Rhizobium sp. N324: one gene and its partner. Each later gene encodes a partner of the first gene's protein in a complex. Links are inferred from orthologs where the notes say so. Each region holds a gene or a part of one and is shown in the gene's direction. Other genes may lie near its edges.

Region 1 (7,970 bases):
CGGCGCGAGAAAGCGCGGTAGCCGGAAAAAATGTCGGTGAAGTCGGGGCCGAAGATCGTCCGGTAGAGCAGGTTGAAAAGCCGGTTGCCGAGCGCATGGCCCTGACGGCCGGCATCGGCATGCACGCCGCGCCGGGTTCCCACAACCATATCGGCCCGCTCGGTCAGCAGGGTGCGCACCAGCTCTTCGGCGTCCTCTGGTGCGTAAGTGCCGTCGCCATCGGCGATGATGTAGATATCGGCCTCGATGTCGGCGAACATGCGGCGCACGACGTGGCCCTTGCCTTGCCGCCGCTCGCGAACGACATGCGCGCCGGCCAGCATCGCCTGCAGCGCGGTGCCGTCGGTGGAATTATTGTCGTAGACATGGACCGCCGCATCCGGCAGCGTCGCGCGGAAACCCCGCACCACAGGGCCGATTGTCGCCGCCTCGTTATAGCAGGGAAGCAGGACGGCAATATTCGGATTATCGGTATGCGATCGGGCCATGACTCTACTCGTTACACTGAAAGCCGCACGCAGCCTAAATCACCCGCCGTTAATAAGACCCTATGACGCAGGCAAAATCGGCGCCTGGCGCCACGGCTTTACACTTTCTTGATCGGCGACGGCTAAGCTTCGGCCATCTGGAAACGAAGCGCTAACCACGATGAACGCCGTGCAGCCGATCGCCAATGCCGCATCCGTGACCACCGTCCAAAGGGGCGGGCTGGGCAGGCTGATGATGCGCCTGTGGCCAACCGTCATCACCTATAGCGTCCTTCTCGCCGCCATCCTCCTCGTCGCCAAGCTTTGTACCGCCACCGATTATGTCGGTCCCGACAATGACGACGGAATGCGTCTGGTCGAGGTCCGCGATTTTCTTGCCGGGCAGGGTTGGTTCGATCTGATGCAATATCGCCTCGGCCTCGGTGGCGGCACGCTCATGCATTGGTCGCGGCTGATCGATCTGCCGATCGCTTCGCTGATCTGGTTCTTCGGCCTGTTTGCGCCGCGCGAAACGGCCGAGGCGCTGGCGCTTGCCGTCTGGCCGGTTTCGCTCGTCCTGCCCGCCATGCTTGCCATGGCCGTTGCCGGGCGCCGGATCGGCGGAATTGCCGGCATGCATATCTGTCTCGGCATGACCGGTCTTGCGATCTACACGGGCAACCGTTTCGCGCCGGGAGCCATCGATCATCACAATGCCCAGCTGGCGCTGGTTGCGACGATGGTGGCGATGCTGCTGGATCCTCAGCGGCGCGGCTGGAGTTATGCGCTTGCCGGTATCGCCGCAGCGGTCGCCATCGCCATCGGCGCCGAGACGACGCCTTTCGTTGCCGCCGTCTGTCTGACCATCGCTTTTCTCTGGGCCTGGGAAGGGGAAAAATTCGCCGCTGCCGCGAAGGCCTTCGGGTTGGCGCTGGCGATTGCGATCAGCATTCTCTTTGTCGCAACGGTACCGCCCCGCCTCTATTCGACGGTCACTTGCGACAATCTCTCGCTCGGTTATTACAGCCTGGCGGCGATCGGCGGCGGGTTGCTGCTGTTTTCGGCGGTTTTTGCCAGCCGCCTGCGCCGGCCGTTGCGCTTTGCCGCACTTGGCCTCGTCGGCGCCGGCGTTCTCGGTTCGGCGATGGTGATCGCGCCGCAATGCCTGAGCGATCCGCTCGCCGGTCTCGATCCGATGCTGGTCGAACTCTGGCTGAAGAATGTGTCGGAAGCGCAGTCGGCCTTCGTTCTTCTTCGCACCGATCCCTCCTCCCTCGGTGGCTTCTATGCGGCCGGCCTGTTCGGCATCGCGGTCTGCATCTTCCGCATCGTTCGGCGCGACCGCATGCAGATCCACCTGGTTCTGCTTTTCCTGCTCGCCATCAGCTGGGCGATCGCGCTGGTCCAGGTGCGCGGCAGCACTTTCTCGAACCTGCTCTCCATTCTGCCGCTTGCCTTGCTGATCATCGATATCAGACGGATCTCCAACAGCGACAGCGAGAACGTTTCCACCGCCTTCGTCTATATCGTGACGGTGCTGGCCAGCGTTCCGGCCGCCTGGGCAGTCGGCGGCGGACTTATCTCGCTGCAGATGGAGAATGGCGCGCAGAAGCAGGCGGCGGAAAAGCTGCATTCCTGCACATCGAAAGCGGCGCTGGCGCCGCTCGCCGGGCTTCCGGCCGGACTGGTCTCCGCACCCTCGGAAATGGGCGTGCCGATCCTCCGTTTCACGCAGAACCGGGTTCTCTCCGCGCCCTATCACCGCAATCAGGGCGGCATGCTGACGGAATTGCATATCGGGCTGGCGGAGCCGCAGGAGGCGGAAGCTTTCCTGAAGGGGGCTGATGTGACGGTGCTTGGCTTCTGCCCCGGTGACCTGCAGACGCGGGAGATCGCCAAATTGAAGCCGGATGGGCTCTACGCCGAACTCGGCAAGGGCAATATTCCGCCCTATCTGGAAAAGCTTCCGAAGGCGGCTGAGGTGGGTGTTCAGTTCTTTCGCTATCGGCCGGCGGCGAACTGACGCCGGCCTTTCGGCTGACCTTTAGTGGGAAACGCGCGTCGCGGGGCGAAGCCGCGTTTTGGCATAGAGCCCGAGAACGAAGAGCATCAGGCCGCCATTATAGCCGAGAACGGCATAGACGAAGGCCAGGATGGAGACCGGCCCGGGCGAGGTGATCGCCGCCGCGGCAAAGGTTATTCCGATCAGCGCGGCGATCAACGCGATCGCGGCAGCCGAGCGCGTTTGCCCGGCGGTGATGCCCAATGCTGCTGCTGTGAGAATAATCATTTCAGCACCTTCCCAGTGATAACGAGGGGAAGCATAGGAAGCGCCAGCTAACAAAGATTTACCGGCCGCCCCGGCCGAAAAGCCTTTGTATTGCGGTGGTTAGCAATCCCTTTCGTCTATAACGCGCATTCTAACTATGCGTTCCGCAACCAAACGGATTTACCCGATTTCGCTGCGATCTCGACAGCCGGGGAAACAGGCTTGTGCCGCGGCCCCGACCTTCCAGTTTGCCGCCGATCGACATAGAAAGAAGAGATGAGCAACCTCTTCGACAGCGATTCGCCGACCAACCTTGCCGAATACTCGGTTTCGGAGCTTTCCGGCTCGATCAAGCGCACCGTCGAAACGGCCTTCGACCAGGTTCGCGTGCGCGGCGAAATCTCCGGCTATCGCGGGCCGCATTCTTCGGGCCATGCCTATTTCGCACTGAAGGACGATCGCGCCCGCATCGACGCCGTCATCTGGAAGGGCACCTTCTCGCGGCTGAAGTTCCGCCCGGAAGAGGGCATGGAGGTGATCGCCACCGGCAAGGTCACCACCTTTCCCGGCTCCTCGAAATATCAGATCGTCATCGAGACGCTGGAGCCGGCCGGCGCCGGCGCGCTGATGGCGCTGATCGAGGAGCGCAAGCGCAAGCTTGGCGCCGAAGGTCTGTTCGATGCCGCCCGCAAGAAGCGGCTGCCCTTCATGCCCAAGGTGATCGGCGTCGTCACCTCGCCGACCGGCGCCGTGATCCGCGATATCCTGCACCGCATCTCCGACCGTTTTCCCGTGCATGTCCTCGTCTGGCCGGTGAAGGTGCAGGGCGAGGGCTCTGGCGAGGAGGTGGCGAACGCCATTCGCGGCTTCAATGCGCTGGAGCCGGCCGGTGCCATCCCCCGCCCGGACGTGCTGATCGTCGCGCGCGGCGGCGGCAGCCTGGAGGATCTCTGGAGTTTCAACGACGAAATCGTCGTGCGTGCGGCCGCCGAAAGCCGGATACCGCTGATCTCGGCGGTCGGCCACGAGACCGACTGGACGCTGATCGACTATGCCGCCGATGTCCGTGCCCCGACGCCGACGGGGGCGGCCGAAATGGCCGTGCCGGTCAAGGCGGAGCTTGAGGCGCAGGCCGCGGCCCTTGCCGCGCGGCTGCAGGGCTGCATGAACCGGCAGATGGATCAGCGCCGCCAGTCGGTGCGCGCTCTGATGCGGGCATTGCCGTCGCTCGATCAGCTTCTCGCCTTGCCGCGCCGGCGTTTCGACGAGGCGGCGGCCGGCCTTGGCCGCGGGCTCGAACTCAACACCATCAACAAGCGCCGCGGCTTCGAGCGCGTCGCCGCGCATCTGCGTCCCGATGTGCTGGCCAACCGCATCGCCGAGCGGCGGCAGACGCTGAATGAGCGAATGGTGCGGGCCGAGCGCATGGTCGAGCGGCTGATCGACCGCTCGAAATCCCGCGTCGGCCGCGCCGAGGCGGTCTTTGCCTCGCTGCCCGCCCGCCTGCAGGCGCAGACCGGCCGCGCCCGCGACCACCTCGCCAATCTCATCCGGCACGCCGACACCGCGACATCCCATCGGCTGATCCGCGCAAAAGCAGCCCTCGCGGCGCAGGATCGCGTGCTGCAGTCGCTCTCCTACAAGAATGTGCTGAAGCGCGGCTACGCGGTGATCCGCGACGAAGAGGACAGGCCGGTGTCGCAGGCTTCAGTCCTTTCGACAGGCGCCGCAGTCTCGATCGAATTTTCCGACGGCCGCATCGGTGCGGTGACCACGGAAGGCAGCGCACCGCCTGCCTCGCTGAAGAAGCGGCCCGCCAGGGAAACCGGCGATCCGTCGAAGCAGGGAAGTCTGTTTTAGAGCGGTTCCTGGCGGCCGACGCGCTGGTTGCTGTCATGGGTCCCCGGGTCGAGCCCGAGGACGACGGAGGGTGAGGTGCCTATGAGGCAGGGACCGCAAGCGCGTCGTGGTTTGTTGAAGCGGAGTGTAGGGAGTCTGTGCGGCAGGTAGGGCAGCGTTACTGTCGTTGCCGACGCAATTGCCACGCAAAAACCGCTGGCGCGCCTTGCTGAAATTCCTCCGGACGTTCCTATCTTGCCGCTCGGGTCCTCCACCTCCGTCCTGCTCGGGCTTGACCCGAGCATCCATGCCGCAAGCACGTCGCTACATGGTGAAGTCACTCGAAATCCGAAAGAAACTTCCTCAGCAGCCGGTCGAGTTCCGTCTTGTCGGCAGCGCTCAGATTCCCCGTCAACAGCCGCTGATTGGCGACATGCGCATCGACGGCCGCTTCCACCGTCGCCAGCCCCTTATCTGTCAGCGCGATCAACACGCTTCGCCTGTCATCCGGGTTGACGATGCGCTCGACGAAGCCTGATTTCTCCAACTGGTCGATGCGGTTCGTCATCGTGCCGGAGCTGACCATGGTCATCTCCAGGAGCTCGCCCGGCGAGAGCCGGTGCGGCGCGCCGGAGCGGCGAAGCGTGGCCAGCACGTCGAAGGCGGAGGTGGAAAGCCCGTGCTTCAGCAGCACCGCCTCCACTTCGCGGCCGAGATGGGTTCCGAGGCGCTTCAGTCGCCCGAGGATGCCCATCGGTTCGACGTCGAGGTCCGGGCGCTCGCGGCGCCATTGCGCCAGGATTCTGTCGACATGATCTTGCTTCTCTTCACCCATGTCACATCGATAGCAGGAGATATCTTGACGTCAAGATAAATTGTGCTATCCTGATTTTATCTTGATATAGAGATTCTTGAAGTGAAGACAAGCTCACGATATTTCGCCGATGTGCTGATCACCGCCGTGGCTCCGGCCATCTGGGGCAGCACCTATTTCGTCACGACATCCTTCCTGCCGCATGGTTATCCGCTCACCGTCGCGATGCTGCGCGCTTTGCCGGCAGGCCTGCTTCTGCTGCTCATTGTTCGCAAGTTGCCGACGGGCATCTGGTGGGGCCGCGCCTTCATTCTCGGCGCGCTGAACTTCGCGTTCTTCTGGGCGATGCTCTTCGTCTCGGCCTACCGGCTGCCAGGTGGCGTTGCCGCAACGGTCGGCGCGGTGCAACCGTTGATCGTCATCGCGCTGTCGCGCCTTTTCCTCGGCAAGGCGATCCGGCCGCTTGCCGTGCTGGCTGGTCTTGCCGGCATGGCCGGCGTGGGATTGCTGGTGCTGACGCCGAAGGCGGGGCTCGATCCTGCGGGCGTGGCTGCCGGTCTTGCCGGCGCCGTCTCGATGGCCTTCGGCACGGTGCTGACGCGGCGCTGGGCGCCGCCGGTGTCGAACCTCACCTTCACCGCCTGGCAATTGACGGCGGGCGGGGTCCTGCTGATGCCTTTTGCGCTTTTCCTCGAACCGGCGCTGCCGGAACCGACCATCGCAAATATCGCCGGCATTGCCTATCTCGCCCTGATCGGCGCGGCCTTCACCTATCTGCTGTGGTTTCGCGGCCTGTCGCGCATCGAGCCCTCGGCGGTCGCCTCGCTCGGCTTTCTGAGCCCCGTCGTCGCCACCCTGCTCGGCTGGCTGGCGCTCGGCCAGAGCCTGGCGCCGGCGCAGATCGCCGGCTTCGCCATGGTGCTTGCCAGCGTCTGGCTCAGTCAGCGCGCGACGACGCCGGTCAGGCCCATTCGCCCTGCCGCATCACCGGAACCCGCGAACCATCCGGCTTGAGACCGTCGATATCGACCTTACCCGAACCGATCATCCAATCGATATGGATGAGGCTGGAATTGCCGCCCTGCGCCTTGATCTCTTCCTGGCTCAGTGTCGCGCCGTTCAGGAAGCACTTGGAATAGCATTGGCCGAGCGCGATGTGGCACGAGGCGTTTTCGTCGAACAGCGTGTTGTAGAACAGGATGCCGCTCGCCGAGATCGGCGAGGAATGCGGCACCAGCGCCACTTCGCCGAGCCGGCGCGCGCCCTCGTCGGTATCGAGCACCTTGTTCAGGACCTCTTCACCGCGCGATGCCTTCGCCTCGACGATGCGCCCGGCCTCGAAGCGCACCTGGATATTGTCGATCAGCGTGCCCTGGTGCGACAGCGGCTTGGTGCTGGACACATGGCCTTCGACGCGCAGCGCATGCGGCGTGGTGAAGACTTCTTCGGTCGGAATGTTCGGATTGCAGGTGATGCCGTTCTTGGCGGTGGAAGCGCCGCCATGCCATTCATGCCCGTCGGCAAGCCCGACCGTCAGGTCGGTGGCCGGTCCCTGGAAATGCAGTGAAGCGAAGCGCTCGCCGTTCAGCCAGGCGGAGCGCTTGGCCAGATTGGCATTGTGTTCGGCCCAGGCGGAGACGGGATCGCTGACATCGACGCGCGAGGCGGCAAAGATCGCCTTGGCGAGCTTGGCGATGGCGATCGGTTCAGGATCGTCGGGGAAAACCACCTTGGCCCAGGACGGATTGGGATAGGAGACGATGTTCCAGTTGATGTCGAAATTCGAGATCTTTTCCAGCGCCGGCTTGTAGGCGGTCGATGTGGCGCGGTTGGCGCGGCCGACCTTACCGGCATCCTGCTCGGACAGGAGCAGCGGATTGTCGCCGGCAACCGCAAGGCGCGCCGCCCCGTTGGCATAGGCCTTGGCCATGCCCTCATAGAGCCAGTCGGAGGCGCGGTCGAAGCTCTCGTCGCTGCCGTGCTGATAGCGCGCCAACGTCGTTTCCTCGTCGGAATAGAAGGCGGTGACGAGGCCGGCGCCGGCCTGATAGGCGTGGCTGGTGATCAGCCGAACGAGCGGCAGCGCCACCACAGGCGCGGTGATCACCAGATCCTGACCCTTGCGCAGCTGCAGCCCGACCTTGACGGCGACCTCAGCCAGCTTCTCCAGCTTGACGGGATCAATGGTGTTCTGGCTCTGGGGCATGAAAGTCATGGTTCAACCTGCCTTCTGTCGTCGACGCTAGGGCAATTCCAGGAAAAGTGCGAAGCGGTTTTCTCAGGCAAAGCGCGAAGCGCTTTTGCCGGGAATTGCGTAAATCCAAAAGATTGGAGCGGTTCTGCGCTTCCGTGAAAAGCTGAACCGCTCCAAGAGGCTGGCAGACTTAGACCCGTTTGCGGCGAAAATGAAGCGTCGTGTCGCTGAATTGCGGGCGGCCGGCTGGATGTCCGGCCGCTGGCTGCGCTTCAGGCGGCGGCAGGCAGCCTGAGAAGGATCGAGTTGTGCTTCTCGAGGAATTCCGTCAGCCGCTGCGGGTAATCCTCGCCAACGGCGGCCTTCACGCTCGCGCGCTCGGACAGC
Region 2 (4,815 bases), 730 kb from region 1 along the record:
GCTGAGATGACAGGAATTTATAATGCCGCCGGCGGCGAGATGGCGCGGCAGGAGCGCTTGTTGAAATCGTCAGGCGATGCCCCATCTGCTGTGGAACATGACATAAGCGACCGATAGAGTGTCTCCATGAGCACCCGTCTTTATGAACATCCGATCTTCCTGGAACATGTGACGCCGGCCGGCCATCCGGAGCGATCGGACCGGATCCGCGCCATCAATGTCGCGCTCGAACATCCGAATTTCGAGCGGCTGGAGCGCCGGCAGGCGCCCGAAGCGAGCGCGGATGCGGTGCTGCTGGCCCATCCGGAAGAGCATCTCAAAGCCGTGATGCGGGAGATCCCCGAGGAAGAAGACCGGATCAACCAGCTCGAAGCCGATACCTATGCCAGTCCCAAAAGCCTGCAGGCGGCGCTGACCGGGATCGGCGGGGCGATGGCGGCGGTGGACGACGTCTTTTCCGGCGCCGCCGACAATGTCTTCGTCGCCGCCCGCCCACCCGGACACCATGCCGAAAAGATGACGGCGATGGGCTTCTGCTTCTTCAACAATGCGGCGATCGCCGCCCGCCATGCGCAGAAGCGGCATGGCGCCGAACGCGTCGCCATCATCGACTGGGACGTGCACCACGGCAACGGCACCCAGGATATTTTCTGGGACGACCCCTCGGTGCTGTTCTGTTCGACGCATCAGATGCCGCTTTACCCCGGCAGCGGCGCCAAAGACGAAAAGGGCAAACACAATACCATCGTCAATGCGCCGCTCTCGCCGAATGTCGGCAGCGACCATTTCCGCGAGGCGTTCAAATCGCGCGTGCTGCCGGCCGTTGCCGATTTCCGGCCGGATCTCGTCATCATCTCCGCCGGCTTCGACGCCCATCACCGCGATCCCTTAGCGCAGATCAATCTGACGGGCGAGGATTTCGACTGGGCGACCGGGCGGGTCCTGGAGCTCGCCGATCGCTACGCGAAGAACCGGGTCGTCAGCCTGCTCGAAGGCGGTTATGATCTCGAAGGCCTCGCCGAATCGGCGGGCATGCATATTCTGCGAATGATGAAGGGTTGAGAATGACTGACAGCGCCAAGCCTGAGGTATCGGGCCTTTCCTTCGAAAAGGCGGTGGCCGAACTCGAAAGCATCGTCGCCCGGCTGGAACGCGGCGACGTGGCGCTGGATGAATCGATCGAGATCTATGAGCGCGGCGAAGCGCTGAAGAAACATTGCGAGACGCTGCTTTCGGCCGCCGAAAATCGCATCGAGAAGATCCGGCTCGACCGCGCCGGCAAGCCGCAGGCCGTCGAGCCGCTGGACGGGGCCTGAGCGGATCGAAGGCGCTTGGCGATCGGCTTGCGGCCGATCTATGATCCCCTCCAGAACCATGAGGGGACAGACAAATGACGGATAGATTGAAGGGCAAGGTCGCCATCATCTCTGGCGGCGCGACCGGCATGGGCGGTGCGGCCTCGAAGCTGTTTGCGGCTGAAGGCGCGCGTGTCGCCATTATCGACCGCAATGGCGAAGCAGCCGCCGAGACCGTCAAGGCGATCCGCGATGCCGGCGGCGAGGCTGATTGCTGGACGGCGGATGTCTCGGATGAAGCCGCTGTCAAAGCAGCCGTCGCCGGCGTCGAGGAACGTTATGGCGCGGTGACCGTACTTTTCAACCATGCCGGCACGATCGTCATCAAACCCTTCCTGGAAACGACGCTTGAGGAATGGGACTGGCTGCACGCCGTCAATGTGCGCTCGATGTTTCTGATGACCAAGGCGGTGCTGCCGAAGATGATTGCCGCTGGCGGCGGATCGATCGTCTGCACCTCGTCGATCTCGGCGGTCGCCGCCACGCCGATGGAAGTGCTTTACGACACCACCAAGGGCGCCGTGCATATGTTTGCCCGTGCCATCGCAGTGGAATTCCGCGACCGCAACATCCGCTGCAACGCCGTCTGCCCCGGCTTCATCCGCACGCCGCACGGCCTGCGCGAGGTGGCGGACCTGCAGGCGCTCGGCGTCGATGTCTCGGATGCCGCCATCGCCGCCCAGCAGGGCCGGATCGGCGAGCCCGAGGATGTGGCGCGGGCCGCCCTTTACCTCGCCAGCGACGAATCGAACTTCGTCAATGGCGCCCACCTTTTCGTCGACAACGGTTTTACGGCGATTTGAGACAGGGCGGGCGCAACGCCCGATTGGACGGGCGGGGCTCTAAGCGCTATCTGTGGACAATGCGACGCTGCAGCGATCAAAGTGCTGCAGCGGCGCCTCAGATCGGAGATCCGTCATGTCCTTCTTTCCCGGAAAAGATCCCCTGCCCGGCGATGCCTTCGCCTGTGATGCGATCGAGAACCTGATCATTCCGCGCACCAGCGATATCGGCGGCTTTCAGGTGCGGCGGGCGCTGCCGACGCGGCAGCGGCGCCTCGTCGGGCCGTTCATCTTCTTCGACCGCATGGGGCCGGCGATCCTGAAGCCCAACGAGGCGCTCGACGTGAAGCCGCATCCGCATATCGGGCTGTCGACGGTTACCTATCTCTTCGACGGCGAGATCCGCCATCGCGACAGCCTCGGCACCGAAAAGGTCATCCGTCCCGGCGATATCAACCTGATGACGGCAGGCCGCGGCATCGTGCATTCCGAGCGCACGCCCGACAATCTGCGTGGCCACCCGCTGCTGATGTCAGGGCTGCAGACCTGGCTGGCGCTGCCCGACGACAAGGAGGAGATCGATCCTTCCTTCGCCCATACGGAAAAGTCCGAAATGCCGCTGATCGAGACTCCAGGCGTGCGCGGGCGTGTGGTCATCGGCTCGTTCGAAGGCATGGCATCGCCGGTCGGGGTGTTCTCCGACACGCTCTATGTCGATCTCAGCCTGCAGACGGGCGCGAAGTTTCCCTTCGGCGCGGCACATGAAGAACGCGCCGTCTACGTGCTTTCAGGCGAGGTCGTCATCTCGTGCGACCGCTTCGCCGCCGACCAGCTGCTGGTCTTCCGGCCGGGCGATCCGATCACGCTGGAAGCAGGCGGCGACGGCTGTCATCTGATGCTGTTCGGCGGCGCGGCGCTGAATTCGAAACGCTATATCTGGTGGAATTTCGTCTCCTCCTCGAAGGAGCGGATCGAAAAGGCCAAGGAGGAATGGCGCTCCGGCCGCTTCGATATCGTTCCCGGCGACGAAGAGGAATTCGTGCCTTTGCCGGAAGGGTGACGGCGGCGGCGATGCGCCGCCGACGACTGGCTGCAGAATCTCAACCCGCGAAATACCGCGTCAGCGCGCCCTTGGTGCGGTTGATATAGCCGTCCTGCCAGCTGTCATCGACGTTGAGAAAGCCCGACCAGCCCTTCTTGCCTTGGCGCTTCAATTCCGCCTCGACGGCGCGGAAGCGATAGTGATCATAGACATCGAGGATATGGACAGAATAGGCCTCGGCAAGCGCGCGGTCGCCTTTGACGATCAGCATGTTTTCGTCATTGGCGTAGGAGGCCTTGAAGCCGAGATTGTGGCTGCCGAGAACGACGACGCAATCGTCCGACAGGGGATCGATCACCAGCACCTTGTCGTGGATGATGGCGCCCACTTTCTTGGCGGTCAGTTCCTCGGCGCCGAAATCGGCCAGCAGCTGGCGGTCATCGATGCGCGAGGCTCGGACGACCGAGACATTGGCTTCGTCGAAAGTGTGGGGTGAGACGGCGTCTTCGTCATCGTCCGGATCCTCGGGATCATGGTCCTTGCCGGCGACGTAGTTGGGCATGGCCTGGGCGCTTGAAACGGCGCCGGTGACGATCAGCTTCTGATCCTTGAGGCCGATATCGATCGCCTCGCCGACGATGCAATCCCTGCCCGACTGGCCGGGATAGAAGGCCAGAAACAGCACCGCGTGCTCGGCACGGCGCATCAGGCGGTAGACCTCGCGAAGATCGGGTGGCGTCGCCTTGCCCTTTCTGCGGCTCTGCATGTTCGGCGAAAACCAGGCTTCAACCGAAGTCCCGCCGCCTGTCGGCACAACGGAAGGCGTCTCGTTCGCGCGCCGGAATTTCTTGCTCTGCTGGTTGTCGGGCATGCCGTCATCGAATTCGACGGGCGCTTCCAGCGTTCCATTGTCTTCCAGAATCCGCTCCCAATAGCCGACATAGGCCGCGGCAATCGCGTCGTTGCGAACGATCAGCGCATTGTTGGACTGGCCGGCAAGCCCGGTCGCCGTCCAGTTGGTGCTGCCGGTGAAGACGCTGCGCGGAGCGCCATTCGGCGGTATGTGCACGACGAATTTGTTGTGGCCGATCTGGCTCGAATTGTTGAACATCCGGTGGTGAATCTCGACGCCGGCCTCGATCAGCGCCTGGCGGGCATGCGCATTGCGCACATCCCAATCGTCCCCGACCTTGCCGGTATTGGCGAGGATGATGCGCAGCTTCTCCTTATTGGCAATCAGCAGCGCCAGCAGCTCCTCGTCCTCCAGTTCGTAGAGGGCGACGAGGAAGCGGCCTGGCGCATTCATGAATTCCCTGAGCATCGGAATGACATCGCCGGCCAGATATTTGCGGATGCCGTTTTCCGGATTGGAAATCATGTCGATCAGCTCGTTCGGCTGTTTCACGCCGTCCTCCAGCAGGACGTTGCGCAGCCACTGGGCGGCGAGAATGCCGTTGGTGAAGCTCGACTCGAACTGGCCGCGCTTGCGCGTCACATGGACCGGGTTGGTGACGACGGCCGGCCCGAGATAACCGAGCGGCCGCGGGGCGCCCTCATAGGCCTTGACCGCGATTTTCTCGAAAGTGCCGTCGGCCTTCCTGATCGGCCTGCCGTTTTGATCCCGCTTGTTGATCTC

What was found.
Region 2: the proteins of xseA (region 1) and AMK05_RS04995 are in contact, whole or in part, in a cryo-EM structure (PDB 8TXR), measured with the Escherichia coli proteins. The link is inferred for Rhizobium sp. N324 from one-to-one orthologs.

Annotation. Positions count from the first base shown.
Region 1 is NZ_CP013630.1:321,075-329,044, forward strand. The notes cover bases 2,353-5,304. They hold xseA (exodeoxyribonuclease VII large subunit), read left to right. Parts: upstream 2,353-3,012; coding sequence 3,013-4,596; downstream 4,597-5,304. Other genes in these bases: AMK05_RS01550 (hypothetical protein), read left to right, coding at 2,353-2,490; AMK05_RS01555 (hypothetical protein), read right to left, coding at 2,512-2,757; AMK05_RS01565 (MarR family winged helix-turn-helix transcriptional regulator), read right to left, coding at 4,913-5,304. In the rest of the region: AMK05_RS01545 (glycosyltransferase), read right to left, coding at 1-488; more of AMK05_RS01550, read left to right, coding at 649-2,352; more of AMK05_RS01565, read right to left, coding at 5,305-5,410; AMK05_RS01570 (EamA family transporter), read left to right, coding at 5,492-6,403; AMK05_RS01575 (aminopeptidase), read right to left, coding at 6,351-7,604; AMK05_RS01580 (glutathione S-transferase family protein), read right to left, coding at 7,856-7,970. UniProt on the Escherichia coli protein: Bidirectionally degrades single-stranded DNA into large acid-insoluble oligonucleotides, which are then degraded further into small acid-soluble oligonucleotides.
Region 2 is NZ_CP013630.1:1,054,781-1,059,595, reverse strand. What follows is about bases 1-2,690. They hold AMK05_RS04995 (exodeoxyribonuclease VII small subunit), read left to right. Parts: upstream 1-1,064; coding sequence 1,065-1,316; downstream 1,317-2,690. Other genes in these bases: AMK05_RS04985 (pirin family protein), read left to right, coding at 2,274-2,690; AMK05_RS04990 (SDR family NAD(P)-dependent oxidoreductase), read left to right, coding at 1,391-2,158; AMK05_RS05000 (histone deacetylase family protein), read left to right, coding at 127-1,062. In the rest of the region: more of AMK05_RS04985, read left to right, coding at 2,691-3,197; AMK05_RS04980 (phospholipase D-like domain-containing protein), read right to left, coding at 3,238-4,815. UniProt on the Escherichia coli protein: Bidirectionally degrades single-stranded DNA into large acid-insoluble oligonucleotides, which are then degraded further into small acid-soluble oligonucleotides.